Regions from separate parts of the Vagococcus hydrophili genome, predicted to be linked through region 2. Evidence: a T-box and tRNA genes for the amino acid it is inferred to sense, from the RefSeq annotation. Region 2 holds a T-box; the other holds one or more tRNA genes.
What was found. The T-box of region 2 lies ahead of trpS (tryptophan--tRNA ligase). A T-box ahead of a tRNA ligase gene usually reads a tRNA of that ligase, here a tRNA-Trp.

Region 1: it encodes a tRNA-Trp, which carries the amino acid that the T-box ahead of trpS (tryptophan--tRNA ligase) is inferred to sense. The anticodon was not compared.

Annotation. Positions count from the first base shown of each region.
Region 1 covers NZ_CP049887.1:2,290,867-2,306,288, reverse strand. Annotated here, with positions in the region: gene recJ (single-stranded-DNA-specific exonuclease RecJ) at 1-565, opposite strand, end outside; gene G7082_RS11310 (polysaccharide deacetylase family protein) at 734-1,594, shown strand; gene G7082_RS11305 (lysozyme family protein) at 1,642-2,271, opposite strand; gene dltD (D-alanyl-lipoteichoic acid biosynthesis protein DltD) at 2,443-3,705, opposite strand; gene dltC (D-alanine--poly(phosphoribitol) ligase subunit DltC) at 3,702-3,938, opposite strand; gene dltB (D-alanyl-lipoteichoic acid biosynthesis protein DltB) at 3,957-5,189, opposite strand; gene dltA (D-alanine--poly(phosphoribitol) ligase subunit DltA) at 5,186-6,697, opposite strand; gene G7082_RS11280 (teichoic acid D-Ala incorporation-associated protein DltX) at 6,714-6,863, opposite strand; gene G7082_RS11275 (MurR/RpiR family transcriptional regulator) at 7,093-7,848, opposite strand; gene G7082_RS11270 (carbohydrate deacetylase) at 8,007-8,795, opposite strand; gene G7082_RS11265 (class-II fumarase/aspartase family protein) at 8,795-10,165, opposite strand; gene G7082_RS11260 (PTS transporter subunit EIIC) at 10,188-11,744, opposite strand; tRNA gene G7082_RS11255 (tRNA-Gln) at 11,896-11,966, opposite strand; tRNA gene G7082_RS11250 (tRNA-His) at 11,980-12,052, opposite strand; tRNA gene G7082_RS11245 (tRNA-Tyr) at 12,064-12,143, opposite strand; tRNA gene G7082_RS11240 (tRNA-Phe) at 12,150-12,222, opposite strand; tRNA gene G7082_RS11235 (tRNA-Glu) at 12,248-12,319, opposite strand; tRNA gene G7082_RS11230 (tRNA-Ser) at 12,337-12,426, opposite strand; tRNA gene G7082_RS11225 (tRNA-Asn) at 12,455-12,528, opposite strand; tRNA gene G7082_RS11220 (tRNA-Leu) at 12,570-12,653, opposite strand; tRNA gene G7082_RS11215 (tRNA-Cys) at 12,673-12,743, opposite strand; tRNA gene G7082_RS11210 (tRNA-Gln) at 12,749-12,819, opposite strand; tRNA gene G7082_RS11205 (tRNA-His) at 12,833-12,905, opposite strand; tRNA gene G7082_RS11200 (tRNA-Trp) at 12,917-12,987, opposite strand; tRNA gene G7082_RS11195 (tRNA-Tyr) at 13,009-13,089, opposite strand; tRNA gene G7082_RS11190 (tRNA-Phe) at 13,096-13,168, opposite strand; tRNA gene G7082_RS11185 (tRNA-Asp) at 13,173-13,245, opposite strand; tRNA gene G7082_RS11180 (tRNA-Val) at 13,257-13,329, opposite strand; tRNA gene G7082_RS11175 (tRNA-Glu) at 13,354-13,425, opposite strand; tRNA gene G7082_RS11170 (tRNA-Asn) at 13,437-13,510, opposite strand; rRNA gene rrf (5S ribosomal RNA) at 13,524-13,639, opposite strand; rRNA gene G7082_RS11160 (23S ribosomal RNA) at 13,714-15,422, opposite strand, start outside.
Region 2 covers NZ_CP049887.1:1,887,407-1,902,828, forward strand. Annotated here, with positions in the region: gene G7082_RS09370 (sugar phosphate isomerase/epimerase family protein) at 1-926, shown strand, start outside; gene G7082_RS09375 (RidA family protein) at 929-1,312, shown strand; gene G7082_RS09380 (MFS transporter) at 1,400-2,662, opposite strand; gene G7082_RS09385 (helix-turn-helix domain-containing protein) at 2,759-3,736, shown strand; gene G7082_RS09390 (DEAD/DEAH box helicase) at 3,860-5,338, shown strand; gene ndk (nucleoside-diphosphate kinase) at 5,515-5,913, shown strand; gene G7082_RS09400 (response regulator transcription factor) at 6,219-6,917, shown strand; gene G7082_RS09405 (sensor histidine kinase) at 6,910-8,241, shown strand; gene G7082_RS09410 (PepSY domain-containing protein) at 8,358-8,996, shown strand; gene G7082_RS09415 (M13 family metallopeptidase) at 9,096-11,009, opposite strand; gene trpS (tryptophan--tRNA ligase) at 11,084-12,094, opposite strand; T-box leader at 12,148-12,360, opposite strand; gene G7082_RS09425 (helix-turn-helix domain-containing protein) at 12,522-13,388, shown strand; gene G7082_RS09430 (FAD:protein FMN transferase) at 13,392-14,309, shown strand; gene G7082_RS09435 (NADPH-dependent FMN reductase) at 14,328-14,936, shown strand; gene G7082_RS09440 (NAD(P)H-dependent oxidoreductase) at 14,952-15,422, shown strand, end outside.

The DNA.
Region 1 (15,422 bases), 400 kb from region 2:
TCGGATGAATAATAGCAAAAGCCTCTGGTAATTCTTCTGGTAATTCATGGTGATCTGTAACAATCACATCCACACCTTTTGTATTAGCGTATTGAATGGCTTCATGCCCACTTACTCCGTTATCAACAGTTACAATAAGTTGAATTTCCTCTTCTTCAATCATTCTCTTATAAACAGCCACATTAGGTCCATAACCATCTGTAAAACGATTAGGTAGGTAGTAACAGACATTACCACCAATCAACTCAATAGCTTCTTTCATAACGGTAGTGCTTGTAATACCATCAGCATCATAATCACCGTAAACCAGTATTTTTTCGCCATTTTCGATGGCTTGCTGAATTCTCTCCACACTTTTTTCCATATCATAAAGTAAAAAAGGATCGTGGAAATTTGCCACAGTTGGATTGAAATAAGTTTCTATTTGTTCTGGCGTAGTAATCCCTCTGCTCCATAAAAGTGGTGCTAACTCTTGATTAATCTTTAATCTGTCTAATTCAGGAATAAGTACGCTAGACGTCTCTTCCTCTGCTTGTACATTCCATTTATATAGTGATTCTTTCAAATTAACACTCCTGATCTTAAACTTTTTTCCAATAAAAAAAAGACCCATGTCTCTCTCACTCATTTTAGCACAACTTCGAAAAAAGAGGAAACAGTTCTCAGTCTATCTTGCTTAGATACCAATGTTTTGTTAAACTTTCTAATAGAAATAAAAATTAAGGAGGCCCTTATGAAAAAGAAATGGGTTTGGTTACTCTTCTTTTTATTAATTGTCGAAGTAGCCCTAGCAAGTTTCATCTTTTTAAACCCCTTCAAAACTAAAGAAGTGGCAAAAACATCATCTTCCTCAACTGAGGTCACAGCTTTATCAACTGAAACCAGTTCAACTTCCAAAGAGAAAACAAAATGGATTGAGAGCGATACAGAAATTAGTTTCCCGATTTTAATGTATCACAGTTTAACAGAGCCTGAAGGAAACTCACTAAAAGTTCCTCCTGCTGAATTCAAAGAACATATGAAATGGCTCAAAGATAATGGTTACTATACCTTAACACCAGAAGAAGCCTATATTGTTTTAACAGAAAATAAAAAGCCAGCTGAAAAAATTGTTTGGGTTACTTTAGATGATGGTTATCTCAACAACTACACAGAAGGGTTCCCAATTTTAAAAGATCTTAAAATGAAAGCAACAATTAGTTACATCACATCTAAACTGGGATCATCAAGTTATTTTGACTTAGCACAAATGAAAGAAATGGCTCAAAGTGACACCATTAATATCGAAAGCCACACTGTTTCCCATTTAGACTTGAACACTCTTGAAGATAGCCATATTACAAGCGAGTTGAAAGATTCTAAAGCTTGGTTTGATAAAGAATTGAGTCAAAACACTAGCTTACTCTGCTATCCTGCTGGGCGATATGACGAACGTGTTCAACGCATCGCAGAAGAAGTAGGTTACAAAATGGCGATTACAACTGAACCAGGATATGCTAAAAAATCAGATGGTCTATTTGCCTTAAAAAGAGTTCGAATCTCACCAGGATATGATGGAAATGCTTTTGGAGAGTTTGTTACATCTTACCAATAAAAAAGAGAGGTTGTGACCTACTTATGTCACAGTCTCTCTTTTTTACTCTAAAATTTTGAAAATAATTTAACTAATTTTAAATTCCATTTAACACTTTCTGCGTAAAAAAAGTTTCCACCATCTTTATAAAGCTTTCCCCCATTATGCATCAAAGCAAAGGGATGCTTATAAAAATAAGTTTCCTGAGTTTTATTTCCTAATAACGGTGCTAAAATATCTCTTGAATACGTTTCAGAAATTTCTAGCGTATTCTTTTTGCCGTGATCAGAAACATAATTTATATACTTCGAACCGAAATTATAAGCTTGAACTGCTGTCCAAATATCACACTTTTGAGCATCAGCTTCTTTAATCACTTCTGCTAAGTGCTCGACACCTGATTCAATACTTTCTTCACTTGTAAAAATACGATTTCTTGTCCCATATTTACTTTCACTACTCTGCATTAAATCCACATGATCACCTTTACTTTCAGTATAGATAATCGCTAAGATCACATCACTATATTCTTCAATCCCATATTGTTTGGCAGCTGTTGTTACTTGATCTTCCCAAACCATGACATTTTTAACTTGCTTCCTTAATATAAAGACTGTAACGATAGATAGGACCACCAAGCTGAGCAATAAAGTAAATACAAACTTTTTAAAAAAACTTTTTTTCTTCTTTACTTTCAACTAATTATTGCTCCCTTTTTACTAATTTTAACTTACGAGTTATTTTGTCATAATTTGGCTTCTCTTTCAAGTAAAACCGACAAAACTTAAGCCATAATTAAGATATGACCGCAACTAAATGATATAAAAAAATAGAGACTAACTCAAAGGTCAGGCTCTATTTTTCATTTTTCATTCAAAATCTGTTCTTTTTTGCCAATCTTTAGATAAAAACTCTGTAGGATTCATCTTATATTCTGGCTTAGTTGTATCCTTTAAGAATCCTTGTAAATCCTGATCCATTTGCATCCAACCACGCCATCCTAAATGAATCGTATCTTCCATAAAGTATGGTTCAGCACGCTTCTGCGTATAATCATACACATGGTTAAACCCTTGAGAATTTAACTGATAGGTAATCTTTTTACTGAAAGTATCTAACATATCTGTTGAAAGACCTGTATAGTCTGACCATTTCTGATTAACTGGCGGAATGACAAACATAGCGTCAATATTGTTTTCAGCTAATTTATTTAAAACTAACTGGAAATCTGAAAATTCAGGAGAAACAGTATAATCAAATTTCGTTTGAGAATTTTCTAATTTACCTTTCATTGGACTAATGCGATTAGTGTAGAAAGAATTAGCAATTTCAAACTCATTATTACTTGTTCCTTTTTTACCTGCTTCAAAAGCCATCTTATCTAATTCTTCATAAGAATATTGACTTGGTAATTTTTTTGTTTTCTCAGTAATCTTATCACTTTTAGATGTGATACCAATTCGGCTGAATAAGCTATCTTCTTTTGAAAGAACTTCATAATTATACGATGCACGGTTGTAATTCATCGTTGATAACTCTTCACCAGACTTAATTTTTTTCATCATTAATTTCATCTGAGTATCTGTTCTAACACTTGAAAATTTCAGCATACGTCTTGCTAAGTATTGATCATTTTCATCAACTTTATCTAAGTTCATCAAATATTGATTGACTTGTAGTGGTGAGTAAAACAATGAGAACATTGGGTCACCCACACCGTCTTTAACAAACCATTGAGGAGAGATAACAAAGACAACTTTTTTATTCTTTAATTCTTTTTCCATAGAGTTTAACATGAAAAAGTGAGTTAAAGATTGGGTCCCAGGAGCACCTAGTAAATAAGGCTCATAAGGTCGATCGTATTTCTGAGCTAATACTGACGGATGAAAAGCATTCACACGACTTAACTCTGATGAACCAAAGAAGGGTAAATATTTACCGCTACCCATAGCCTCGTTTTTTAAATCATTTCCTTTTAATACATTTACTGCCATCGATGATGCCGATTTATGTACTGCTTTTTGCGATGGTTTAGAAAACCAATTGATTGGGGAAAAGATCACCGCACCAACAATAATTAAAGCGACAAAAAGTGGCCCAATCGCAGTAAATAATTTTTTCTTAGAGATCATCCTTGTAAAGCTGTAATTTGGTTAATGATTTGTTGTGGTGTTCCCCATTCGCTTCTTTCATATTCTGAAACTGGTACTGTAATACCTAATTGACCATCTACTTCAACAAGCATTTGAACAGTTGCCATTGAATCTAATAACCCTTCATCATATAAATCTAAATCTAAAGTCCCACTTACGTCTTGACCTGTTAAATCTTCTAAAATTGCTAATACTGTTTCTTTAATATCCATTCCTGTCATCTCCTATTATTATATATTAAATAATTGCTTAGCTAGTGTATCTAAGAATCCTGAGAAAATCAAGAAACTGAAACAAACTGCGTTAAACGTTAAAAATATTGCAAAAGCATTGGTCCATTTGTTACTTGGTAATTGCTCTTTATGTTTTTTCTTAAATCTTAACCACGCATCACAAGTACAAATTAAAAGAGCATGATACAAACCATAAACAATATAATACCATGTTAAACCATGCCAAACACCCATGATTAAGAATAAAGCAAAGTAGCCAACATTTGATGCTACTATTCTACTCTTAAATACTTTTTTCTTCATCAAGGTAAACATTAATCTCATGTAAACATAATCTCTAAACCAAAAAGAGAGAGACATGTGCCATCTGTTCCAAAATTCTTTAATATTTGGGCTTAAAAACGGTTTGTTAAAGTTGATAGGTGTTTCGTAACCAAGTAGGTAACTTACCCCTACCGCAAACAAACTGTAACCTGCAAAATCAAAGAATAAATACAAACTATAGACATACATATAACCTAATGTTCCAAGGAATACGCCTTCTCTTGTCAAAGCAAAAGATTGAACTAAAGGTAATAAATGACTACCTAAAGCATAACCAATTAAAAATTTATATAAAAAGCCTAAGAAGATAAAATGAATTCCTTTACCTAGTAGCTCAGTATATTTTTCTTTTGATGGTGGATTATTTAAATCTTTTAAAAATCTTCGGTAACGGTCAATCGGTCCTGAAGAAATTGTTGGAAAGAAGAGTAAGAATTGAATATAGTGCTTAAGTTTGTAATCTTTAATAATGCCATCTCTAATTTCCATAATCACTTGAACAGATTTAAACGTTAAGTAAGAATAACCTAAAAAGTAAAAGAGTAAGAATGATTTACTATCTGTCAGCGGTCCTACTTTTAAAATAATCATCGGTATAATACTTAAAAATACCGCAATATAAAACCAGAAAGTACTGTTAGCTTTCTGACGATATCTAAAGTAAACACCAGTTAAAAGACATTGCCAAACAACATAACCAATTAGGGCATAACCTTGCTTTATGTTAGGTCCTGCAAAACTAATCCATAAAAAGAATACTGTTAAAAGCGTTTGGTACCAATGCAGCCTCTTACCTCTCAATGAATAAATAATTGAGGGAATAAATAAAACGGCAATTAGTACAAAATAAAATGGTTTTTCATAAGGTGTTAAATAAGTAATAAACTGTGCTAATTTATCTATCATTTGTTTACCTCATTAATCAACCACTTACGATCAACCTTACCATTTGGTGTTAATGGTAATTGATCCACATAAATGAAACGTTGTGGAATCATATAGTCCATAACACTAGATTCTAGTTCAGCTTTCAAAACTTTCGTTAACTCTTTTTCTTCGAGTTCACTTTCAGTCTCTAATACAACATACGCAATCAATTGTTGAACTTTGTGGTTTTTATTGTATTTTGGAACCACACACGCATTTCTTAAACGCGAATTTTCCATTAAGTGATGATCAATATCCCCTAATTCAATTCGGTAGCCATGCCATTTAATTTGGAAATCTAAGCGACCTTTATAATAGAGCAGACCATCTTGAAGTAAACCAGCATCGCCCGTTTTATAAGCAGGCTTACCTTCGTAAGAAAAGAAAGCTTCTTCTGTTTTTTCAATATTATTGAAGTAACCCGTTGAAACTCCAGGTCCTTCGATGATGATTTCACCAATTTCGCCTTCTGGTTGAGCCTGACCTTCATCATTTAAAATAATTAATCGTGTATCTGACTTAGCTCTTCCTAAAGGTAATCTTTCGTTACTATCTAAAATGTCTTGTGTAATTTGAACACTTGTAATCGCAACAGTTGCTTCTGTTGGACCATACGTATTAAAAATTATCGCTTCTGGAAAACGTTCCAATAATTTTTGAGCCACACCATGTGGTAACTCTTCACCACAAAATTGGAAATTTTCCAAACTAGGTAATTTTTCTCCAGTGAAATCTGGATTTAGTAAACAAATTTCAACAAGCGAAGGCGTTGATACCCACACGTTTAAGTTCATTTTAGGAATACTGCTAAACAGTAATGGGAAACTCTCTACCATATTTTTTTCCATCGGTACTAACGTTCCTGCAGTTAGTAATGAAGGATATAAATCCATTACTGATAAGTCGAAAGAAAATGGTGCCTGGCATAAAAAGCGTTGCTCTGTCTTTAAACTAAAATCTGACAACATCCACTCACAAAAACTTTCTAAATTATCATAAGTAATTTGGACGCCTTTAGGTTTCCCAGTGGTACCAGAAGTAAAGATTGTATAGTAGACATCTTCACCTACAACCATATGCTTTAAGGAAGCTTTATCTCCTGCAGTCGTCAATGCTTCATATTTTTCTAAGGTAATCACTTTATCAGAGACATTCAACGGCCATTCGCTTAAAGAAATGACACATGTTGCTTGTGATTCTTCTAAAATCATTTCAACACGATCGACTGGCGTGTGAGCATCTACTGGAATGTAACCATGACCCGATTTGGTACAAGCTAAGAAGCTGGTAACCATTTGGCTATTTTGTCCACCATAAACTAAAATATTATCTTTGTTTTGATGATTGTTTTCTAAGTAAAACGCAAGTGAATCAGATTTTTTTTCTAAATCTGCATACGTAGGGCTTAGTGTCCCTTCGTCGAAAAAAATAGTGTCCGCTTTTTCATCAGACCATTTTTTGACTGTTTCTAAGATTATATTTTTCATCGATCAAATACTCCTTCTAGAATTGGTTGTAAATAAAGGAACCTCCGCCTACTGAACTATAGTGATATAAATAGATTAAACCTAACAATATAGTTGCATAAAGCACTGTTTTTCCCACAAAAGATAACCAATATCTTGATTCTTCATTTTTAATTACTTTTTTCATTTCCATTTCAACTTCATCCTCTCGTCTTTATCATAAACAAATTATATCGTAGAATATTATTTTTGGTATCAAGCATATGTTGTAATTTTTTCTACGACCTAAGACCTAGAAATCGTCATAATAGAAACATTTGTAACATCACAGTAATATTAATACAAAATTATTATAAACAACGAGAAATCAAAACACAAGATATAATTCTACACTATTATCTTAAGTTTTGAAAGTTCTAAATGATGTGATTATTTGATAATTTCTGTTTAATACTTTCAATCAATAAATCAACTAGAAGAAAGAAACCAATTCGAGAAATAGAATCATCCTTTTTCGTATCAAAGTTATCGGTATGACAGTATAAACTATAATCTGAATAATCACTTAATTTATTCGATTGAAATGATGTAATACTAATCATTTTCGCTCCTTTTACATTAAGAACCCTTGCTGTTTCAAGAATTTTTTTCGTTTGACCAGATAGTGAAAACAAAATCACTACATCATCCTCTGTGACCAGTCGTGTAAAAGACTCTGATAAATTATAATCATCAATAAAAAAGCAGTGAAGACCCATGGAAAATAATAAATGCTCTAAATAATACCCAACAGGTTTACTGGTTCCCCTTGCCATGATAAAAATATTTTTTGCTTGTAGGATTGAATCAACCGAGCCATCAATCGTCTCATCTATAACTAAGGATAACGTCTTTTCAATGCTTTTTTCGAGTTTCTTGATTACTTTATCTTCATTTAGTTCTTCTGATACCAGCTCTTCTCTTATTGAATTATTAATGGTAAATTTCAACTCTTTAAAACCACTAAAGCCCAACTTTTGACATAAATTAATAATCACGGTCTTCGACACGAAATTGACATCTGCAAGTTGATTGATATTCATATAAGGAACGGCTTTAGTATTGTCTATAACATAGCGAAGTACCTTTTTCTCACTAACAGTTAACTCATCGTAATTCTTAAGAAAGTCCATTCCACTCCCTACCCCCTACTATTTGGAATTATATCATAAACTCCTACTTATGTCTGATACAAAGAACGGCAAAAAAGACTGATATCTCTAAATATTCACTAACTTTTTGTTAGTTTTATCTAAAAATATTAGCCTTTATGTTCTTAAATTAAATTTGATTAAAAATCATGGTAATTACATAGTTCAAATTCATACTCGGAAAATAATTTACTAAGATCTAAGTCACATAAAATTGAAACTTCTCTCATTCTAGCTAAATTAAAACTTGAGCCAAACCAAACTTCCTCATCCAAAAACCCAGGATGACAAACAGCTTCTACTTTATTTTTCTCAGAGTATTTTTGGCAATCTTTCACGATTATCTTAAAAAGTTGTTGTTTTACTTCTAAAAACCTTTTATCCATTCTTTTCATTTCTGGATAGTTAAATAGGGGCCATAACTCCTCGGCAGGACTTAAATTAGGATTAATAAATTTAGTTCTCACATCATGACTATTTCTAATTGGTAAATGATATTTAAGGGATAAAGCCTCTACTACCCTATAATGATCTCCCATCGAGTGAGTATAATGATGGGAATCAAGATGACTAATGTTGATCCCTGCCTGTTGAATGTGTTTGATTTGTGCATCCCATTCATCATAAAGCTGCTCTAAATTAGTTTCAAATAATTCCGCCTTGATTTTATCTAAACATTTAAACTTCCCAGTTTCTTCCACTAAATCAGTAACATTAGTAAGTATTGGTTTGCCACATGTCATTGACAAATGAACTCCCACTCCTAAATTGGGATTACTACGGCTTAATTCTACGGCATGGTCAAATCCTGGCATGTTTGCCATTAGAGTCGTTGAAGTTAAAACACCATTCTGAAAAGAATCAATAATACCGTGGTTAATTGCCTTAGAATAACCAAAATCATCTGCGTTTATGACCAACTTTGCCATTACTTATAATTCTCTTGAATAAATTTAGCTGTTTCATGAGCTCGTATTGCTTCTTTGGACGCTAGTTCACTGGAAAGTCCCACATAGTTTCTAGGATCGATTAGTGCTTTCACTTCTTCTGCTGTAAATTCTGAAGAAATTAAGCTATTTTTCATGAGATTTGTGTAGAAGTCTTCACCATCAGCTGCTGTTTTAATCGCAATGTCATATAGAAGTGAATGAGCTTCATCTTTCCCAAGTTTATCAGCCATTTTCATCATAACGTATTCTGTATTATCTAAGCCTTTATTTCTCAACACATTGTGAAGCATTCGCTCAGGATGAGGGACCATTGTTCTAGTTAATTCCTCTGTTCTAAGCAAAACTTCAGTTGTGAGTTCTAGGGCTTCTTCTAAAATGCCATCAAATAACATGTATGAACTACTGTCACCTTCATATGGTCTAACGGCTGAGTACATACCAACACCAGGTAATGAATACAATTTTTGAGAATTGGCTACAATGCCTTTAGCTAGTTTAGGGTTAATTTTATGAGGCATGGTACTACTTCCAACTGTCCCTTTGCTAAATCCTTCCGACACTTCAGCAATTTCTTCTAAAGTAGTACTATAAACTTCTTCTCCAATTTTATGACAAATATTTGCCATTAATGATAAATTCATCATGTACTCTAATTTATGAGTACTAATATTTCTTGAAGGAACTTCCATTGGATACATACCTGTTAACTCAGCTACGCGCTTTTGAACATCAATCCCAACTTCTGGCATGGAGCTAAATGTTCCTACCGCTCCACCCATCATAATTTTAAAGACACGTTTTTCTGCCTCTCTCATTCTCTCCACACATTCAATGAAGTCACTTATCCAAACAGAAACTTTATAGCCATATGTAATCGGAGTGGCATGACGACCATGAGTCCGACCTGTCATGACAGTATCTTTATTATCCTCAGCTAGTTTACTTAAGTTCTCTAAAATCTCACCCAGAAGTTTCATGTATTTATCATGAACGGTTTTCACCATATATAATTGAGAACTTTGCTGAATATTTTGAGTGGTAATCCCGTAATGAATATATTTCCCGCTCTCTTTTGGACAAGCTTTAACTAAAACTTTTAGAAAAGGCACAAACCCATGTCCAATTTTTAAATAGATTCTATTCATTTCCTCAAAATCAATATTTTCAATTTTAGCGGCTTCTTTAATATCAAGAGCGGCTTGTTTAGGAATAAAACCACACTCCGCTTGTGCTTCTGCTAAGGCAGCTTCAAACATTAGCCACGTTTTATATTTTGCTTCATTCGAGAATAACTCTTTTATCCCTCGATCATCCATTGTTTTACTTTTTGAATCATATAGTGCTCTCACTTTTTTTCCTCCTCATTTTTTACTATGCTAATGCTTCATCTACAGCATTTCTAACGAATTCAACTTGAGGGCCATAAACAACATGAATATGTTTTGCTGCCGGGAAGAAGAAACCAGTACAACCTGATTTTTCAAGCAACTCTTTATTGACAACATTAATATCCTTCAAATCAATTCTTAGACGGGTAATACAGTTTTCAACGTTTTCAATATTTTCCTTACCACCTAGCGCTTCAACCACGATCTCAGCAACTTCTGTGTAACGTTTTTCTTTAATTAATGTATTATCCATATTTTGTGATTCTTCACGACCAGGTGTTTTAATATCAAATTTAATAATTGCCCAGTAAAAAATAAAATAAGTAACAACTGCTAAACCAAGTCCAATAATTACTAAGAATATCCAGTTAGTCTTTTCATATAATAATCCGAAAATCGCAAAGTCAAAAACCGTTCCCCTAATGTATCCAACTGCCACTCCTGCTAAAGAAAGTAGCACAGCTCCAATCCCAACAATAACTGCATAAGCTAAATACAAGAGAGGGGCAATGAACACAAAAGTAAATTCTAACGGCTCAGTAACGTTTCCTAACATCGCTGTTAAAACCAACGTAATCAGCATCGACTTAACTTCTATTCTATTTTCTACACGACACGCTTTATACATGGCTAAAGCAATCGCAGGGAAAAGAAACAGTGTCACAAGCATTTGTTGTTGTGCCATGAATCTTGTTAAATCAGGCATCATTGACCAATACTCACTATTTGGCCCTTGATTGAATAACACTTCATTCATCGCTGGGACAACTCCAACAAAGGTTTCCCCATCAATTACATAAGACCCGCCTGCTTCAGTAAATCTAAAGAGCGCGTTCCATACATGGTGTAAACCAAAAGGAATAAATAATCGTTCACCAGCTGCCGTAAAGAATGGACCAACTGTGCTTAAAATAACCACTGAAAATTTCGTTAAAACTAGCACAAAAACTTCCCAAACAAATGGTAATAACGCCCCAATTAAAATCATGACGCCAATTGTAATAATTGGTACTGACTTCTTACCTGAAAAGAATGCAAATGCAGTTGGAAGTTCTAAATTATAGAACTTATCTGTTGCCCAAGCAGCAACTAACCCTGTAACAATCCCCCCTGCTGCACTGATATTCATTGTTTGAATACCCAAAACATTTATTTGTCCAACTTGTGTCATAATTTCTGGATCAGCCATCTTACCAGTTAAAGTCAACCAAACATTCATAGTAATGATTAAAGTTAAATAACCAGTCACAGCAGCAAAAACAGAAATTCCTTTATCCTTTTTACTCATTCCATAAGCCACACCCATAGCGAATAGTAGTGGAATATTATCAAAGATAACGCTTGCAATCGTTCTAATACTAATAAGAATAGCATTAACATTTTCATTTCCTAAAAATGCAAACTTTTCAATCATATAAGGTTGAACAAATGCTCCACTGATTCCTAAAATCATCCCGACCGGTGCTAAAACCCCAATTGGAAGAAGTAACGTTCGTCCAAACTTTTGTAGTGACTCACCAAAATCCCCTTTTTTAATCATCTTTTCTTCTCCTTTTCAAATGATAAATATATACTAACACTTAAATTTTTTTATAAAAAGCTTCTTAACATTACTTAATACTATCTAGATAAGCAAAAATGACTTAGATCATTTTTGGACAAAAAAAAAGACTTGAATCATCAAGTCTTAACTGGGCTAGCTGGATTCGAACCAACGATGACGGAGTCAAAGTCCGTTGCCTTACCGCTTGGCTATAGCCCAATATTATTAAATAGGCGACTGATGGGAATCGAACCCACGCATGTCGGAACCACAATCCGATGTGTTAACCACTTCACCACAATCGCCATGATAAAAATGGAGGGGGCAGATTCGAACTGCCGAACCCAAAGGAGCGGATTTACAGTCCGCCGCGTTTAGCCACTTCGCTACCCCTCCATATAATGGCGCAAGACAGAATCGAACTGCCGACACACGGAGCTTCAATCCGTTGCTCTACCAACTGAGCTACTGCGCCCAAACTATAATTAATAGTTTAGTAATGACCCGTACGGGAATCGAACCCGTGATACCGCCGTGAAAGGGCGGTGTCTTAACCGCTTGACCAACGGGCCTAAGAATTATAAAATTACGGAAAGTAAGGGATTCGAACCCTTGAGACAGTTATTACCGTCTACATGATTTCCAATCATGCTCCTTCGGCCAACTCGGACAACTCTCCAGGTTCAAAAAACTTATTTAAAGTAAAACTCCGGCAGTAGGACTCGAACCTACGACATCATGATTAACAGTCATGCGCTACTACCAACTGAGCTATGCCGGATTATTTAATTATTAGACTATCCTTATATGCAATAAATGCAATACCGGCGGCCGGGGTCGAACCGGCACGCCCTTGCGGGCACAGGATTTTGAGTCCAGCGCGTCTGCCAATTCCGCCACGCCGGCATAAGGATATATCTATAAAAGGCGGTAACCGGATTTGAACCGATGATAAAGGTGTTGCAGACCTCTGCCTTACCACTTGGCTATACCGCCAAAAACTGGGCTAGCTGGATTCGAACCAACGATGACGGAGTCAAAGTCCGTTGCCTTACCGCTTGGCTATAGCCCAATATTATTAAATAGGCGACTGATGGGAATCGAACCCACGCATGTCGGAACCACAATCCGATGTGTTAACCACTTCACCACAATCGCCATAGTAAAAACAGGGGTAGTAGGAATCGAACCCACGCTGACGGTTTTGGAGACCGTAGTTCTACCGCTAAACTATACCCCTATAGTTTGATAATATTAATAATGGAGGGGGGCAGATTCGAACTGCCGAACCCGAAGGAGCGGATTTACAGTCCGCCGCGTTTAGCCACTTCGCTACCCCTCCATATAATGGCGCAAGACAGAATCGAACTGCCGACACACGGAGCTTCAATCCGTTGCTCTACCAACTGAGCTACTGCGCCTAAACGGTCCCGACGGGATTTGAACCCGCGATCTCCTGCGTGACAGGCAGGCATGTTAACCCCTACACCACGGAACCAGTTTAGATAATGGAGGTTAACGGGATCGAACCGCTGACCCCCTGCTTGTAAGGCAGGTGCTCTCCCAGCTGAGCTAAACCTCCATATATGGAATATATTATGTTACATGACCCGTACGGGAATCGAACCCGTGATACCGCCGTGAAAGGGCGGTGTCTTAACCGCTTGACCAACGGGCCTTTTGAAACAACTCCGGCAGTAGGACTCGAACCTACGACATCATGATTAACAGTCATGCGCTACTACCAACTGAGCTATGCCGGATAATTTATAATAAGCATGGCAACGTCCTACTCTCACAAGGGGAAACCCCTCACTACCCTCGGCGCTAAGAAACTTAACTTCTGTGTTCGGCATGGGAACAGGTGTATCCTTCTTGCCATCATCGCCACACTTATTATTAGAGTGATTGTTCACTCAAAACTGAATGTTTTAGTTAGACATCTTTTTTACTTCACCGTTTTTCTTTGGTTAAGTCCTCGATCGATTAGTACTAGTCCGCTCCGTACATCACTGCACTTCCACTCCTAGCCTATCTACCTGATCATCTTTCAGGGATCTTACTTTCTTAAAGAAATGGGAAATTTCATCTTGAGGGGGCTTCACGCTTAGATGCTTTCAGCGTTTATCCCTTCCACACATAGCTACCCAGCAATGCCCTTGGCAGAACAACTGGTACACCAGAGGTGTGTCCATCCCGGTCCTCTCGTACTAAGGACAGCTCCTCTCAAATTTCCAACGCCCGCGACGGATAGGGACCGAACTGTCTCACGACGTTCTGAACCCAGCTCGCGTGCCGCTTTAATGGGCGAACAGCCCAACCCTTGGGACCGACTACAGCCCCAGGATGCGACGAGCCGACATCGAGGTGCCAAACCTCCCGTCGATGTGAACTCTTGGGGGAGATAAGCCTGTTATCCCCAGGGTAGCTTTTATCCGTTGAGCGATGGCCCTTCCATGCGGAACCACCGGATCACTAAGCCCGACTTTCGTCCCTGCTCGAGTTGTAGCTCTCGCAGTCAAGCTCCCTTATGCCTTTGCACTCTACGAATGATTTCCAACCATTCTGAGGGAACCTTTGGGCGCCTCCGTTACTTTTTAGGAGGCGACCGCCCCAGTCAAACTGTCCATCTGACACTGTCTCCCGCCACGATAAGTGGCGCGGGTTAGAATGGTCATAACACAAGGGTAGTATCCCACCAATGCCTCCCTCGAGACTAGCGTCCCGAGCTCTACGGCTCCTACCTATCCTGTACATGTGTTACAAACATTCAATATCAAACTACAGTAAAGCTCCATGGGGTCTTTCCGTCCTGTCGCGGGTAACCTGCATCTTCACAGGTACTAAAATTTCACCGAGTCTCTCGTTGAGACAGTGCCCAAATCGTTACGCCTTTCGTGCGGGTCGGAACTTACCCGACAAGGAATTTCGCTACCTTAGGACCGTTATAGTTACGGCCGCCGTTTACTGGGGCTTCAATTCTGAGCTTCGCTACTAGCTAACCCATCCTCTTAACCTTCCAGCACCGGGCAGGCGTCAGCCCCTATACGTCATCTTTCGATTTTGCAGAGACCTGTGTTTTTGATAAACAGTCGCTTGGGCCTATTCACTGCGGCTGAACTTGCGTTCAGCACCCCTTCTCCCTAAGTTACGGGGTCATTTTGCCGAGTTCCTTAACGAGAGTTCTCTCGCTCACCTTAGGATTCTCTCCTCGACTACCTGTGTCGGTTTGCGGTACGGGCCGTTTGTTTCTAACTAGAAGCTTTTCTTGGCAGTGTGATATTAAGACTTCGGTACTTAATTTCCCTCCTCATCACAACTTGTCCTTAAAGGTAAAAGCATTTGACTCTTACCAAGACTTGTTGCTTGAACGCACATATCCAACAGTGCGATCTTGTAACCTACTGCGTCCCTCCATTGTTCAAACAAAACAAACGGGTACAGGAATCTCAACCTGTTATCCATCGCCTACGCCTATCGGCCTCAGCTTAGGTCCCGACTAACCCTGGGAGGACGAGCCTTCCCCAGGAAACCTTAGTCATTCGGTGGACAGGATTCTCACCTGTCTTTCGCTACTCATACCGGCATTCTCACTTCTAAGCGCTCCACCAGTCCTTACGATCTAGCTTCAACGCCCTTAGAACGCTCTCCTACCATAGAACCTAAGTTCTATCC
Region 2 (15,422 bases):
AAGTGGTAGCTTACGGTTTAGATGGTGCTCAGTTTAACATAGTAGAATATTCAGAAGAAGAAGTATCCCAAGAGATACTGGATAAATATGATATTGACCCAGTTTGGGGAAGTTTATGTTCTAATGATAAAGATCATTTAAAAGCTCTTAGAAAAAAATTAGATGAGCACAACCTTTACTGTGAACTAGATATGAAAGGTGTGGAGACAGAAAGATTAAAAGATGTGATCGAAGTCGCTGAAATATTAGGTGCTAAGATTATTAGAACTTATATTAATAAAGGTAACTACGATCCAGAAAAAGTGAAAGCTGGGATTGAAAAAGTTCGTCTTATTGAACCTTTGTTAATTGAGAAAGGCATCCATTTGGCGATTGAAAATCATGAAGAAGAAGTTGCTACAGAAGTCGTTAAATTACTTCAAGAAATCAACTCACCAAATGTTGGTTGTTTATGTGACATTGGTAATGGTATGATGGCATGGGAAGATCCTAAAACAACTGTAGACACTCTAGCTCCTTATGCTAAAAGTACTCATTTTAAAGATCATATTGTGATTAAAGATGGTGAAAACTTACGTGTTAGTGGTTGTCCAGTAGGTTCTGGAAATATTGATACAGATTACTGTTACAAAACCTTATTAACACAATCAAGTGTTGAGCGAATTAATATTGAAATGTGTCATCCTTATGTTTCAACATTTAAAAGACCACTTGGAACGGGTGGTGTTGAGTATCTTGGAGAAGGCGCCTTTAAAATAGAAGAACCTTATATTGATCCAACCTTGATTGCCCCATTAAATACCTATAAACCTAGCCCGGAAAATTTAGAATATATGTTAGAAGTTCAAAAAAGAGATGCAGACGCTAGTGTGACTTACGTGAAGTCACTTAGAGAAAAATACAAACATTTAGAAAGAGGAATTTAATCATGAAAAAACAAATTTCAACAAACAACGCACCACAAGCAATCGGACCTTACTCACAAGGAATTGCGACAGAAGGATTAGTTTTTATTTCAGGTCAATTGCCAATCAATGCTGCCACAGGAGTAATGCCAGAAGATGTAGCAGAACAGGCAAAAGAAAGCTTAAACAATCTTCAAGCGATTTTAAAAGAATCTGGTTTAACAATGAATGATATTGTTAAAACAACGATTTTCTTAGCTGATATGAATGATTTTGTAGTAGCTAATGAAGTTTACGGAAGTTTCTTCTCAGAACCGTTCCCAAGCAGAAGTACAGTGGAAATCTCACGCTTACCGAAAGACGCAAAAATTGAAATTGAAGCAATCGCAGTTAAAAAGGGTGAATAAAAAAATGTGATGAAATAGGCGTTTAATTCCCGTTTCGTCTCAATCAAAAAGGTAACCAGAATAGTTGGTTACCTTTTTTTGTTTGATTTAAAGAGTCTCAACTGCTGTTCTTTCTTTTCTTTTCGATACCAATGAAATAGAAAGAAAAATCAGGGCAATACCGCCATATAACCACCAACTTAGCGTATCATTAAAGACATTAGCAGTTCCTAAGAAAATAAGTTGTCCAATGGGTGCCCCTGCCATAACAAGAGTGCTAAAAACCCCACTTGTAATACCTAGTTTTTCTTGAGGGACTTCACTAATCATAAAGGCAGAAACACGTGGATTTAATTTACCAATCAAATATCCTAAAGTGAATAAAGAAATAAGAACTAGGATAAAAGATTTCACTAAAATCAAAAGAATTGGTATCAGAGTAATGTTTACAAGAATTAAACTAATAATAGAGGAACTACTCACATTTCTGAGAAAATCTTTTGTCCAAAGAGAGCCAATTAAAAGTCCCACTGAGATAAAAATTCCAATCAAGGCAATACTATTAGGTAAATTACCAATCCACAGATATTCTTTTGTTAAGAGAGAAATATTTAGTAATGATTCAGAAGTGCTTGTAAGTAAGTTAATTAAAACAGCAAAGCTAATAATCATCTTTAAAAAAGGATTCTTCATAAAAATTGTTGTGACTTCTTTAAAATCTTCAACAAATGAGTTTGATTGACCTACTGTGTTTTCAGTAATTTTTAACGAGTCATTACAAGGTTTTAGAAGTGAATAAGAAGTCATAATAACAAGGGCTGCAAGTAAGAAAGTCACTGCGTTAATCCCCGCAAAGAGTGAAAAATTATAATTAAGTTGGACAAGCAGAAAGGCACCGAGACCTTGGAAAATCAATTGAATCAAGGTAAACATGGCATTTTGAAATCCCATCACATCTCTTAAACTTTCCTCATCAACCAATTCTTTAATGAAAGATAATTGGAGTGTACTACTAAAGAAACCTAAGCAATCAGCTACCACATTAATAAGGAGTAAAACGCTAAAAAGTAGAAAAGAAGGCTTTAATAAGATTAAAAAAGCAAGAAAGCTAAAAAGTAAGAACTGAATTAATCGTGAATAGATATTCCATTTTAATTTTTCTTTGGTTTTATCCGCTCGGTGTCCAACGAGTGGTTGAAAGAGACTGGGAATAAAAATCGTGATTGACGCTAGGGAAACGGCTAATGTGTTAAAAGGAAGTGTGCTAGCGTAAACGATAAAAACAATGTTAAAAAGACTATTACCGACAGCATTAAGTAAGTTGGCATTTGTTAAAATTCGATATTCTTTATTATGTAGATACGTATTCATGTTCTTCACCTCGTTGATTTATTTGTTAAATTAAGTATAAGTGAGGTAAACTAGAGATATCAGATAATTCTACTATAGTGGAAAAAAGGTGAGAAGATGGATGAAGGAACGTTATTTAGAAAGCTAAGAAAAGATCGGGGACTTAGTTTAGAGCAAGTGTCAGACGAGTTAAACAGTGTGTCATTTATTAGTAAGTTCGAAAAAGGCAACTCAAATATTAGTCTCCACCGAATGGAACGCTTGCTGAATAATATCAATGTCTCGGTAGAGGAATTTTTTTATTTGAGGGAGTTGGAGAAAAATACAACTTTGAATGAAGATATTAAGATTTTGAGAGGGTATTTGACGAGCGAATTTTATTATTATGTTGCTAGACTACTGTCTGTTAATGATCAAGCAGTAAAAAAGAGTTTTGAAATTGGCATTATTGAGATGAAAAAAATAAAAGATGAGATGGACGCAAAAAAAAGCTGGCAAAAATTCATTGCGATATATTGTGATATTTGTATCTATACCTATAAAAATAATCTAGATGAGATTAAAGATAAAAATCCTAAAAAAATTATGGAAGAGATTAACATCATATCGAAACCTGTTATCACGTACTTGTATAAAGTGGAGGATTGGAGTGTTTTTGAGTTAGTCTTATTTAAGCTATTTCTCTTTACCTTTAAAGCAGAACAAATTCATCAATTATTACCATTAGCCATAGCAAGAACAGAAAAAGAAAGTCAGTTCCATGTCATGATGAAATTTAAATCTGAAATCATTTTCTCTGGTTTTTCTTATTTTGTTAATTATAGACTTCAAGAATGGGCGAAAGAAAGTCTGGATTTGGCGCGAAAGATGTTAAAAAATCAAATGGATTTAACAAGTAGTACCTGTCTATTATTTTATGAAGGCTGGTATCAATTGATTTTTGAAGACTTTGAGAAGGGGATAGAATCTTGTCATCAAGCTATTTCTATTTTTAGAATTTTAGAACAACCTAAAATGGAAGGTAGCTTTAAACTGATTTTAAGAAATATCTTAAAGAATAAAGAACAACCAGATGAATATTTTATGTTTGTTTAAACCTATTACTCATTTCTCGTGTGTTATTCACAAAAACATGTTACACTGTGGAAGCTAAAAAATAAATTTAGGCAAGTGAAGGACTCAAAATTTTTACTTGTTTAATTGAAGGATGTAGATTAAATGAGTACCAATTATTTTGTGAATTACCCTTTAGATGAATCAATCATCAAAGCCTTAGATGTTTTGAAATATACAAAACCAACCCAAGTTCAACAGGAAGTCATACCATTATTATTAAATAAAAAAGATGTGATTGTAAAATCTCAAACAGGTAGTGGGAAAACGGCTGCTTTTGGTATCCCTATTTGTGAGTTAGTGGAGTGGGAAGAAAGAGCACCGCAAGCCTTAGTCCTAACACCGACAAGAGAGCTAGCGACACAAATTAAAGAAGAAATCTTTAATATTGGTCGTTACAAACGAATCAAAGTAGAAGCGTTGTTTGGTAAAAGTTCTTACCAATCACAAGTTAAAAATTTAAACCAAAGAACACACGTAGTTGTTGCAACACCAGGTCGTTTGTTTGACCACATTGAAAGAGGCACAATTGATTTAACAAAAATCAAAACAGTGATTATTGATGAGGCAGATGAAATGTTTGCCATGGGATTCATCGAACAAGTTGAAAAAATACTAAGAGAATTACCAAATAAAAGAGCCACAGCAATGTTCTCAGCAACTATGCCAAAAGGTGTTGCTTCATTAGCTGAACGTTTCTTGAAAAAAGCACAAATGGTAGAAATCGAAACCACAGAACAATCTAAAAAACGTATTTTCCAACAATTTGTTCGTGTAGAAGAAGATACTAAATTATCAACAATGAAAGATATTCTAGTCGTTGAAAACCCAGAGAGTAGTATTATTTTCTGTAACACAAAAATCATGGTAGATAAGTTAACTTACGAGCTTCAAAAAGCTGGCGTTAAGATCGAGATGTTACATGGTGGTATGGAACAAAGTGACCGTAGTTCTGTGATTCAAGATTTTAAACGTGGTTACTTTAGACACTTAGTCGCAACAGATGTGGCAGCTCGTGGGATTGATGTGGCTGATATTGGCTTAGTTGTTAATTACGATTTACCTGAAAAAACAGAAACATATGTCCACAGAATAGGACGTACGGCTCGTTTTGAAAATAGCGGGAAAGCTTTATCTCTTGTTAATCACCGTGATAAGCCTCAATTTAATGAAATTTTAGAATCTCAAGATCGTTTGATTGAAGAAGCTTACCGTCCGTCAAAAGCGATTGTTGATAAGTATCGTATGGAATTTGATATGAAACAAACGCAAAAACCGAAACTTAAAAAAGAAAAAGGTCATGATTTTAAAGATGATATCATGAAAATCCACATAAATGCTGGTAAGAAAACAAAAATGCGCCCCGGAGATGTTGTGGGAGCACTATGTAATATAGAAGGCATGACTGGCGACGATATCGGTGTGATTAATTTAATGGATATCTCAACTTTTGTGGAAATTTTAAATGGTAAAGGTGAGATGGTATTAAAAACACTACAATCAATGCCGATTAAAGGACGCATTCGCCGTGTGAGTCGTTCGAATGAAAGTAACTATGAAAAAGACTTAAAAAGAAATAGATAAAATATTTAGGTTGTGACAGAAGTGTTTAGCTTCAAGAAATAAGAAGCTACTTCTGTGACACCGATTGTTTAATATTAAAGCAAAGGAATTAATAATTTAATTCCTTTTTTCTATTGATTTAACTAATGAAAACGCATACAATTAGAATGTTATTTAAATTTTAGGAGGATGTATGAATGGAAGAAACGTTAGTTATTATTAAGCCAGATGGTGTGAGACAAAAAGCAGTAGGAGAAATCATTGCTCGTTTTGAACGACGTGGTTTTGAGATTAAAGCCATGAAACAAACAGTTTTAGAAGAAGCTGTTGTAATGGAACATTATGCTCACTTAAAGGAAAAACCTTTCTTTAGAGAAGTGGTTTATTTCATGATATCTGGACCAGTTGTTTGTATGATTTTAGAAGCAGAGCATGGGATTGCTTCAGTTCGCCAAATGGTAGGGGCAACAAATCCACAAGAAGCATTACCTGGAACAATTAGAGCTGATTATGGTTTTATTTCAGGTTCAAATGTGATTCACGCTTCAGATTGTCCAGAAGCAGCTGAAATCGAGATTAAGCGTTTCTTTGGTTAATAGAATAATGTTTTGAGGCTGACTTTGATTTTTGTCAGTCTTTTTTATTTCTTGAAGCTGAACACTTCTGTTACAACTGAATAAACGGTAATAAAAAAGCTGCTCCTACGACAACTTCAAAAATTAAAATTAATTCAAAAACCACGAATTATTTTTAATTTCCTCCAGTTGCTTGGAGCAAAGCACTTTTTTATTCACCTCTTGTAACATGAAGAAATTTTCATTTTTTCTTTTTTTAAATAGATAGAAGATTCTACTCTAGTTTAGTAAACTAGAGAAAACAACTATCGATTGGAGTGAACGCTATGAGTAACTCATTAATTTTACTAGTAGAAGACGAAGAAAGTTTAGCTAGTTTCATTAAGACAGAATTAAAATTTGAAGGTTATGAGGTTTTATGGGCAAAAAATGGACAAGATGCTTTGGAACTATATGAAGAAAATATAGATAATATTCAAATGATTCTTTTAGATTGGATGTTACCTATTTATGATGGTATTACAGTGGCACGAAGAATTAGAAAAAATAGTGATGTGCCAATCATTATGATGACCGCAAGAAATCAAACCACAGATATTGTAGTGGGATTAGATACTGGCTTAGATGATTACTTAACGAAACCTTTTGAAATTGAAGAGTTATTTGCTCGTATGCGGGTAATTGAGCGTCGATTGAAAAAACAAGAGGAGAATATCCAAAGTTTAACTTATCATGGTATTGTGATCGATATTGCCAAGCATTTGGTTCACTTAGACAATGAAAGCGTGGAGTTAACACCAAAAGAGTTTGGTATATTATTTGAACTCATTAAAACACCAGAAGTGGTGAAGACGAGAGATGACTTGTTAAATGAAATCTGGGGGTATGATTATGACGGGCAAACCAATGTCGTCGATGTTTATATCAGAACCCTTAGAAATAAATTAGGGGCTGATTCGTTTGGGCGCATGATTCAAACGGTTCGTGGGGTTGGTTATGTATTGCGAGTTGATCAAGATGAATAGGAAGACAGCTCAGTATCAATTAACCAAACGTTTTATGGGGATTTTTCTTGGCATATTAGTGATTATGAATATTTTCTTTGTTCTTGCGGCGACAACTTTCGTTTATGATTTCTTAGAGAATAAGTCAAAAGGGGTTGTTAGTAGTCTTAAAAAAGAGCAAGGACGTCAAACAGATTGGACTTATCGTATCGATAATTTTGTTTCAAAGAAAAATGATGATGTTTTAATTATCGAAACCAATGATGGAGAGACTATTTATTCAGAAAAAAGCTATAAAATATTTGATGAATTGTACCACGGTAAGTCTTTGCCATTTTTAAAACACATTATTTTTAGTGAAGAGGGCGTTTATTTTGTTGAGCAGGGAGAGTATGATAGCTTCAAGTTTCAATTAGCTATTAGTGGTGAAACGGCAATGGAACTTGCTTTTGGTATGTTTGGTATTAGTGTGATTTTAAATATTGTCGCCATAATTTTAGGAAGCATCTTGATTTACTTTAGTGTTCGAAGATGGAGTCTAAAATTGAGTAAAATGTCCAGTGAAATTAGTCAGATTGATATTTCAGGAAAGGCTGAACTAAGTGTCCCAGAAGATCCTATTGAAATCACAGAAGTAGCGGAATCTTTTAATCATTTACTAAGAGAGCAACGTGAAGCAATCGCAAGAGAAAAGCAGTTCATAACAAATGCTTCTCACGATTTAAGAACGCCATTGGCAGCAATTAGAGGGCATGTTCAACTGATTCAACGAAGAGGGAAAGAACATCCAGAAGTTATTCCAGAATCGATTGCCTTTATTGATAAAGAATCTAAGCGACTAGAAAAATTAAGTAATCAGTTACTTGTTTTAGAAAAAGAAGACATAACAAGTCAGAAAGAAGTTTTTAATTTATCGGAGATTCTACTCTATGAAATTGAGAAGATTAAATTATTATATCCTCAAGAATTTACCTTTGATTTTGGAAAACAAATAGAATTTGAAAGTTATCCTGGTGACTTGCAGCAAGTTTTTCAAAATTTAATTGAAAATGCGGCTAAATATTCTTCGGATGATTCAATGATTGAAATTATCTTAAAAGAAGAAGAGAGTCGACTGATTTTTAGTGTGAAGGATCAAGGAATTGGCATTTCTGATGTAAATAAGCAACATATTTTTGAGCGCTTTTACCGTGTTGATAGCTCCCGAACGAGTAAAGTGGAGGGGTCTGGTATTGGTCTCTCGATTGTGAAAAAGATAAGTGATAAGTACAAAGGTAAGTTAACGATCACAGATAATAAACCAAAGGGAACTGTTTTTGAGTTATGTTTACCAAAGATGAAATAAAAATGAAGAAAACTTCATCTAGCATTTATCCAAAATTGATTTATTAAACTCTTTTAGTTGGTAATATTAAGACATCAAAGAGATAAATAAATAAAACATGAATGGAGAAATTAAAAATGAAGAAAATAATAATGACAGGTTTAGCAGTGGTACTTTTAGGAGCAATGGCAGGATGTAGTTCTCAAACGGAGATTAAAAAACCAGTAACTGAAACGAAAGAAGTTTCTAAAACAACGGGATCTTCAAGTAAAGATACTAAGACAAGTGGTAGTAAAGATACAAAAACATCTACGGATACTAAATCTTTAAATGAAGTCAAAATCATCACGTTGAATGAAGCCAGTGAAATATATACAAAAGCTCATCCAAAGACGGATATCATATCTATGGAGCTGGAATATGAAAAGGGCGACTTCTTCTACAAAGTTAAAGGTGTAGATGACACGAATAAGTATAAAATGTTAATCAATGCCTCATCAAAAGAAATCAAAAAAGACAAAGAGAAAAAATTAGAGTCTGATGATAAAGTGAACCGTGCAGAGGCGAAACTTGGTTTGAAAGATATCCAAACAGTGGATAAAGTAACTGAGATTGCTGAAAAAGAAGCAGGTGCCGGTAAAGCAAAAGAATGGCAATTGAAAAAAGAATTAGGTGTCACTTTCTGGGAAGTAGAAGTCAAAGACGGCCATAAAGAAACAAAAGTTAAACTTGATGCTAAATCAGGTAAAGTGTTAGAAAAGAAACAAGAAGATTAATATAAAAAAAGAGTTCTTACTAAACCAAAAAAACTTTAGTAAGAACTTTTTTTTATTTTCTCCAGTTGCTTGGAGCAAACCACTTCTATGACAACCTAATTACCAAATACTAATTCTTTTCTCTGGCTCTAGGTACATCTCGTCTTGTTTTTCGATGTTGTATAGTTTGTGGTATTCTTCGAAGTTTCTGACTTGCATGTTGGCACGGAGTTTGTTTGGTCCGTGAACGTCCACAGCAAGTAGTAAGTCAGTGTATTGTTCTTGCGCTTTATTACGCCAAACGCGTGCCCAGTTTTCAAATAATTCCTTACCGTTATAATCGTCTTCTAATTGAGCAGCTTCAAGAGCACAACTCAAGCCACCAGCATCCGCAATATTTTCAGAAACTGTTAATGTACCGTTAACTTGCCCATTGCCAAACGGAATGCCGTCAAATTGAGCAATCATCTCATTCGTTAATTTTTCAAAGTGAGCCAAATCTTTTTCAGTCCACCAGTCATTCATATTCCCAAATTCATCAAATTTAGCCCCATTATTATCAAAAGCATGAGAGATTTCATGAGCGATCACGGCACCAATACCACCATAATTTTGACTTCTAGTTTGTTTAAAGTCATAGAATGGTGCTTGGAGAATAGCCGCTGGGAAAACAATCACATTTTTTTGTGGGTGATAGTAAGCATTGACCATATCAGCACTCATTTCCCATTCGCTACGATCAACTTTTGTGTTGTAGCGTTTAAAAAGATCTTTAGCTAACAAACGATTGAAGTCCATAATATTTTCAATTAAAGAGCCACCATCAGCTTTTGATTTTGTTTTAAGATTGGCATAAATAGCTGGTATTTTTTCGGGGAATCCCACATGAATACCTAGCGTATTTAATTTCAAAATGGCTTTATCTTTCGTCACTTTTTCTAGCCACGTATTGTTAGTTAGGCGATTTTGATAAATTTGAATCATCTCATGAATCATGTCTTCCACATCTTGTTTGGCTTTTTGACCAAAGTAGTTTTCAGCGTAATATTGACCAATGACTTGATCAAAGTAGCCAGTTGCAGTATAGAAGTGTAGTTTTTCACTGGAAATCATCTCTTCGGCACCTGATAAAGCTAGTTGATAACGAGAGGCAACGGTTCTGAATTCTTCTGTTAAGAAATCACCAAGGCGTCTTGTTTGTTGAACGAGTAACCAAGCTTTAAGATTTTCAAATGTCTCAGCAGTGATTAATTGTTGGAAGTTTTCAAAATACTCTGGTTCAGTGACAATGACTTCTTTTGGTGTTTCTTCCAGTAAACCAGAAATTAAAGTATCTAATCGAATGTCTGAATGATAGTTTTTAACGTCTTCCAAACGTCTTGGATTGTACTCTTTTGTATAATCAGCACTTTCCTCAGAACTTCGAATAAAAGGCACTAAACTTTCGTCAAAAGCCATAGCATTTGAAACGATGTTACTTGCTTCCCTTTCTGATTTACCAGTTAGAACTAAAAGTTCAGTCATCATACTTTCAAAGGTATTAAGCAAGTCTTTTTTATTTGGATGATCTTCTGCGTAATAAGTTGTATCAGGTAAAAACAAAGGTGCAGGTGATAGTGAAACAGCATAAGTGTCTGCTTGTTTCATATCAGGTGCCACGTAAATCCCAAAAGGTAAGGGGTAGCTTGATAAGACCCAGTCAGTTAAATCTTTTGGTAAATCACTTAAAGAGTTAAAAGATTCAATGTATTCGAGTCGTTTTTTAAGTGGTATCACACCTAATTTTTCTCGTTCATCTGTGTCAGCAACTAAACGATAAAAATCAACAAAGGATTGAAGTTCTTTAGTGTCTAAAGAAATCTCGCCAATCTTCATTTTTTTAACATCTGACATCAGTAGTTTTTCAATCTCATCATTTAAAAAGGTGAAACTATTAATGACTGGTTTATCACTGGGGATTTTAGCGGTTTCTAACCACTCGTTGTTAACATACTCGTAAAAGTCTTTTTTTGCTAAATTACTATTTTTATCCATTTACTCACTCCTTTAACTATAGTTAATATTATAGACCAATTAGAAATTAATTAAAAATAAAACTCGTTATTTGTTTAATAATAATTAATTCCCATAGCTTTTTTGACTTCATCTAAGGTAGTAGCAGCACGAGCTTCTGCCTTTATACTGCCTGCTTTTAAAATACTAAGTAGATAATCTTCTTCTTTTGCTAATTGAATTCGTCTTTCACGTATAGGACGCAATGTCTCTTGAATAATCTCATTAAGATAGAGTTTAATTTTCACATCTCCAAGTCCACCTTTTTCGTAGTGTTCTTTAAGTTCAGCAATTTTTTTATGATCATCTCCAAAAATCTCTAAATATTCAAAGACCATATTACCTTCAACTTGTCCTGGATCATTCACATGAATATGATTCGGATCAGTGTACATGCTCATGATTTTTTGTTTAATTGTATCTGGCTCATCAGAAAGGTAAATTCCATTATTTAAAGATTTACTCATTTTACCTAAGCCATCTATTCCTTTTAAGCGTTCTTGGTTTTTCTTTGGTAAGACAATTTCAGGTTCAACCAAACAATCTGTCTTGTAAATCCGATTAAAACTTCTAACAATTTCTTTGGTCTGCTCAAGCATAGGTAGTTGATCGCCACCAACCGGAACATGAGTTGCTTTAAAAGCAGTGATATCAGCAGCTTGACTGACAGGATAGGTTAAAAATCCTGCTGGTAAACTGGTTTCAAAATTCTTTTCTTTCATTTCTGATTTCACAGTAGGATTTCGGTAAAGTCTTGAAACAGTAACAAGATTTAAATAGTACATCATCAGTTCTGAAAGTTCGGGTATCTTTGATTGGATAAAGATGGTTGATTTGCTTGGATTAATTCCCACTGCTAAATAATCAAGTAAGACTTCTTTTAAATTATCTTGAATTTTTTTCGGATTATCCGCATTATCTGTTAAAGCTTGTTGATCAGCAATCATAATAAATTGTTCTGTATTTTCTAAGTCTTGAATCGCCACGCGGCTTTTAAGTGAACCAACGTAATGTCCTAAATGTAATTTGCCAGTTGGACGATCTCCAGTTAAATAAGTATGTGTCATTTTTTATTCCTCCTTAAAATAAAAAAACTCACCCTCCAATCGATATAAACCGATTGGAGGGTGAGTGAAATCACGGTGCCACCTCTAAATTAACTTAAGTAGTTAAAACTACGCTTGGTAACGCTAGCTTAGCGGATAGACCTACTTAGTCATTCAATCTATCAGTTCAAAAGCCCATTCCTATATCTTTTTTTACTAATTTACACCAACCATTAGCTCTCTTTGAAAAAATAAATATAGTACTTTTCTTTATTAATCACTTCTTTGTATGAAATTAAATACAGTATAGGCTTATTTAAAGTGAAAATCAAATAAAAATAATATATAATTTTTTATATATTATGATTGACTAAAAATATATAAGGCGTTAGAATGAACTTAGTTAAATATGTGATAAAAAGCACAAAAATATAGAAAGGAGATTCAAATGAACGTTGATTGTTTTATTGAAGCAAGAAAATCAAAAGGATTATCTCAAAGTGAATTAGCCGAAAATATTTGTACACAAACAACTTTGAGCCGTTTTGAGAACAATGGTCAAGTTCCTAATTTAAAAACACTGATTAAATTATGTACCAGATTGGATTTTCCGATTGGTGATTTATTTCCTAAAGTCGGTTTAAAAAATACAGAAGTCGTTAAAAAAATGGATAAGATAGAGTTTTATTTTATTACTAGTGAATATGAAGAAGCTCAAAATTTACTGGAGTCATTAAAGATCACTTCAGAAGATGAAAATTCAGATATTACTTTAAGGTACTTGTATTTAAAAGGTTTTCTAATGTTTTTTAGAAAAGAAGAACTAACAGATATTTTATTTACTTTTGATCAAATTTTATTGAATGAAACAACTACTGAAAAGAAAATGTATCAATTATTAGCTTATACAGGTATTGGCATGACTTATGCTAGAGAAAATGATTTTGAAAAATCTGAGTTTTATTTTAGTAAAGTGATTGGTCAAATCTATGATTGTCCTACAAATAGTATCGAGGATATGTGGCGTGTTTTAAATATGGTCTTTCATGCAGGTGTTTATTATGCAGAAACTAATGAAATTGAAATAAGCAATGCGTTACTGGAGTATGCTATTACAATATGCTCAGAAAATCACGTAACTTATTATTTAGCAAGAGCTGCTTTCCAATTAGCTTTAAATAGTGTGGTTGAAAAGAAGGACATCCCTGAAACCTTAGAACTGCTGTATGATGCAAGAGCTTATGCAAAAGTAAACGGCAATCAGGTGTTGTTAAAAAAGATTAAAGCTTTAGAAATAGAGCTTAAGGAGGTCTAGCGAATGAATATTGCTAATGAGCAAGTCCGTTTAATGGGAACCGTGATTGACTTACAAATTAGTCATACAAATGCCCAAGAGATCCTTAAAGAAACCATCCTTGATTTAAAAATGTATGAGAAACGCTTTAGCGCCAACGATCCCACATCCGAGTTGATGGCTGTTAATACCCAAGCAGGCATCAAGAGAGTAAAAGTAAATAGAGAATTGTTTGAGCTAATAAAATTAGGGAAAGAACATAGTCTTGCTGAGGGAAGTCTTCTTAATATTGCCATAGGGCCACTGGTTCAAAAGTGGCGTATCGGTTTTAGTGATGCCACTGTTCCTAATGACGAAACAATAAAAGAATTACTCCAAACCGTTAATCCGAAAAAAATCCTTCTTAATGAAACAGAACATAGTGTTTACCTAGAAAAAGGCATGTTAATTGATTTAGGTGCTCTAGCTAAAGGCTTTATTGGGGACCTTGTTCTAGGTAAATTAAAACAACAAGGTGTAAGGTCCGCTCTCATTAATTTAGGTGGCAATATTTTAACTTTGGGAACACCACCTAATAAAGAATGTTGGAAAATTGGGATTCGAACACCTGGCGAATCTAGAGAGTCTTATGACTATATTTTGAAGGTTAAAGACAAATCAATTGTCACATCAGGTATTTATGAGCGTGTTTTAAAAACTAAAAACAAGACCTATCACCACATTCTTAGCCCGATAACAGGTTATCCAATGGAGACTGAAACTCTAAGTTTAACGATTGTTTCAGATAAGTCAGTAGATGGGGAAATTTGGACAACTCGTTTGTTTGGTCAAACGCCTGCTGAAATAATGAATGAAATCAATCAACATCCCGAAATTGAAGGTATTTTGATTACCAAAATTAAAACATACTTGAGTCGTTATATAAAAAATTATATAAACTAATGAAAAGAGGACATAATGATGAAAAAAATGATTGGCTTAGTTGGAACAAATTCTGACAACTCAACAAACAGACAGTTATTACAATTTATGAAAGAACACTTTAAAGGAGTTGCTGAGATTGAAATTGTCGAAATTAAAGAGATTCCTTTATTCAATAAACCAGCAGATAAACAAGTACCAGAAATTGTGACAGAGATCGCTAAAAAAATCGAAGCATCAGAAGGAGTAATTATTAGTACACCAGAATATGATCATACCATTCCAGCTTCTTTAATGAATGCTTTAAACTGGTTATCGTATCACATTTACCCATTTTTAGATAAACCGGTCATGATTACAGGCGCATCATACGGCACACTAGGCTCATCGCGCGCCCAGCAACATTTACGTCAAATGTTAGATTCTCCAGAACTCAAAGCGCGTATCATGCCAAGTTCTGAATTTTTACTTAGTCACTCTCTACAAGCATTTGATGAAAGTGGTAAGTTAAAAGATCAAGTCCAAATTGAAAAATTAAACGGCTTATTTAAAGATTTTGTTATCTTTGTAGATATTATGAAACAACTAGGAAACGCTCATGAAGCAAATAAAGAAGAAGCAGAAAATTTTTCTTGGGAAACCATCTAATAGGAGGAAATGAAAATGAAATTAGTCGGAATTGTAGGTTCTAATGCAGACCTTTCTTATAACAGAATGTTACTTAATTACATGTCAAAAGCGTTCAAAAATTTAGTGGAGATTGAAGTCTTAGAGATCAAAGATATCCCTTTGTTCAACCAAAGTGATGATCAAACTAATAGTGCACCTATTCAATATTTAAACAAAAAAATATTAGAAGCAGATGGCGTGATTATTGCTACACCTGAGCATAACAGAAGTATTCCAGCAGCACTAAAAAGTGTTTTAGAATGGCTATCATTTAAAATCCATCCATTAGAAGATAAACCTGTGATGATTGTGGGAGCTTCTTATTACGATCAAGGGTCGTCTCGCGCTCAACTTGATTTACGCCAAATTTTAGATGCTCCTGGTGTGAATGCCATGGTGTTACCAGGGAATGAATTTTTACTTGGTAAGGTTAAACAAGCCTTTGATGAAGCGGGGAATCTTAAA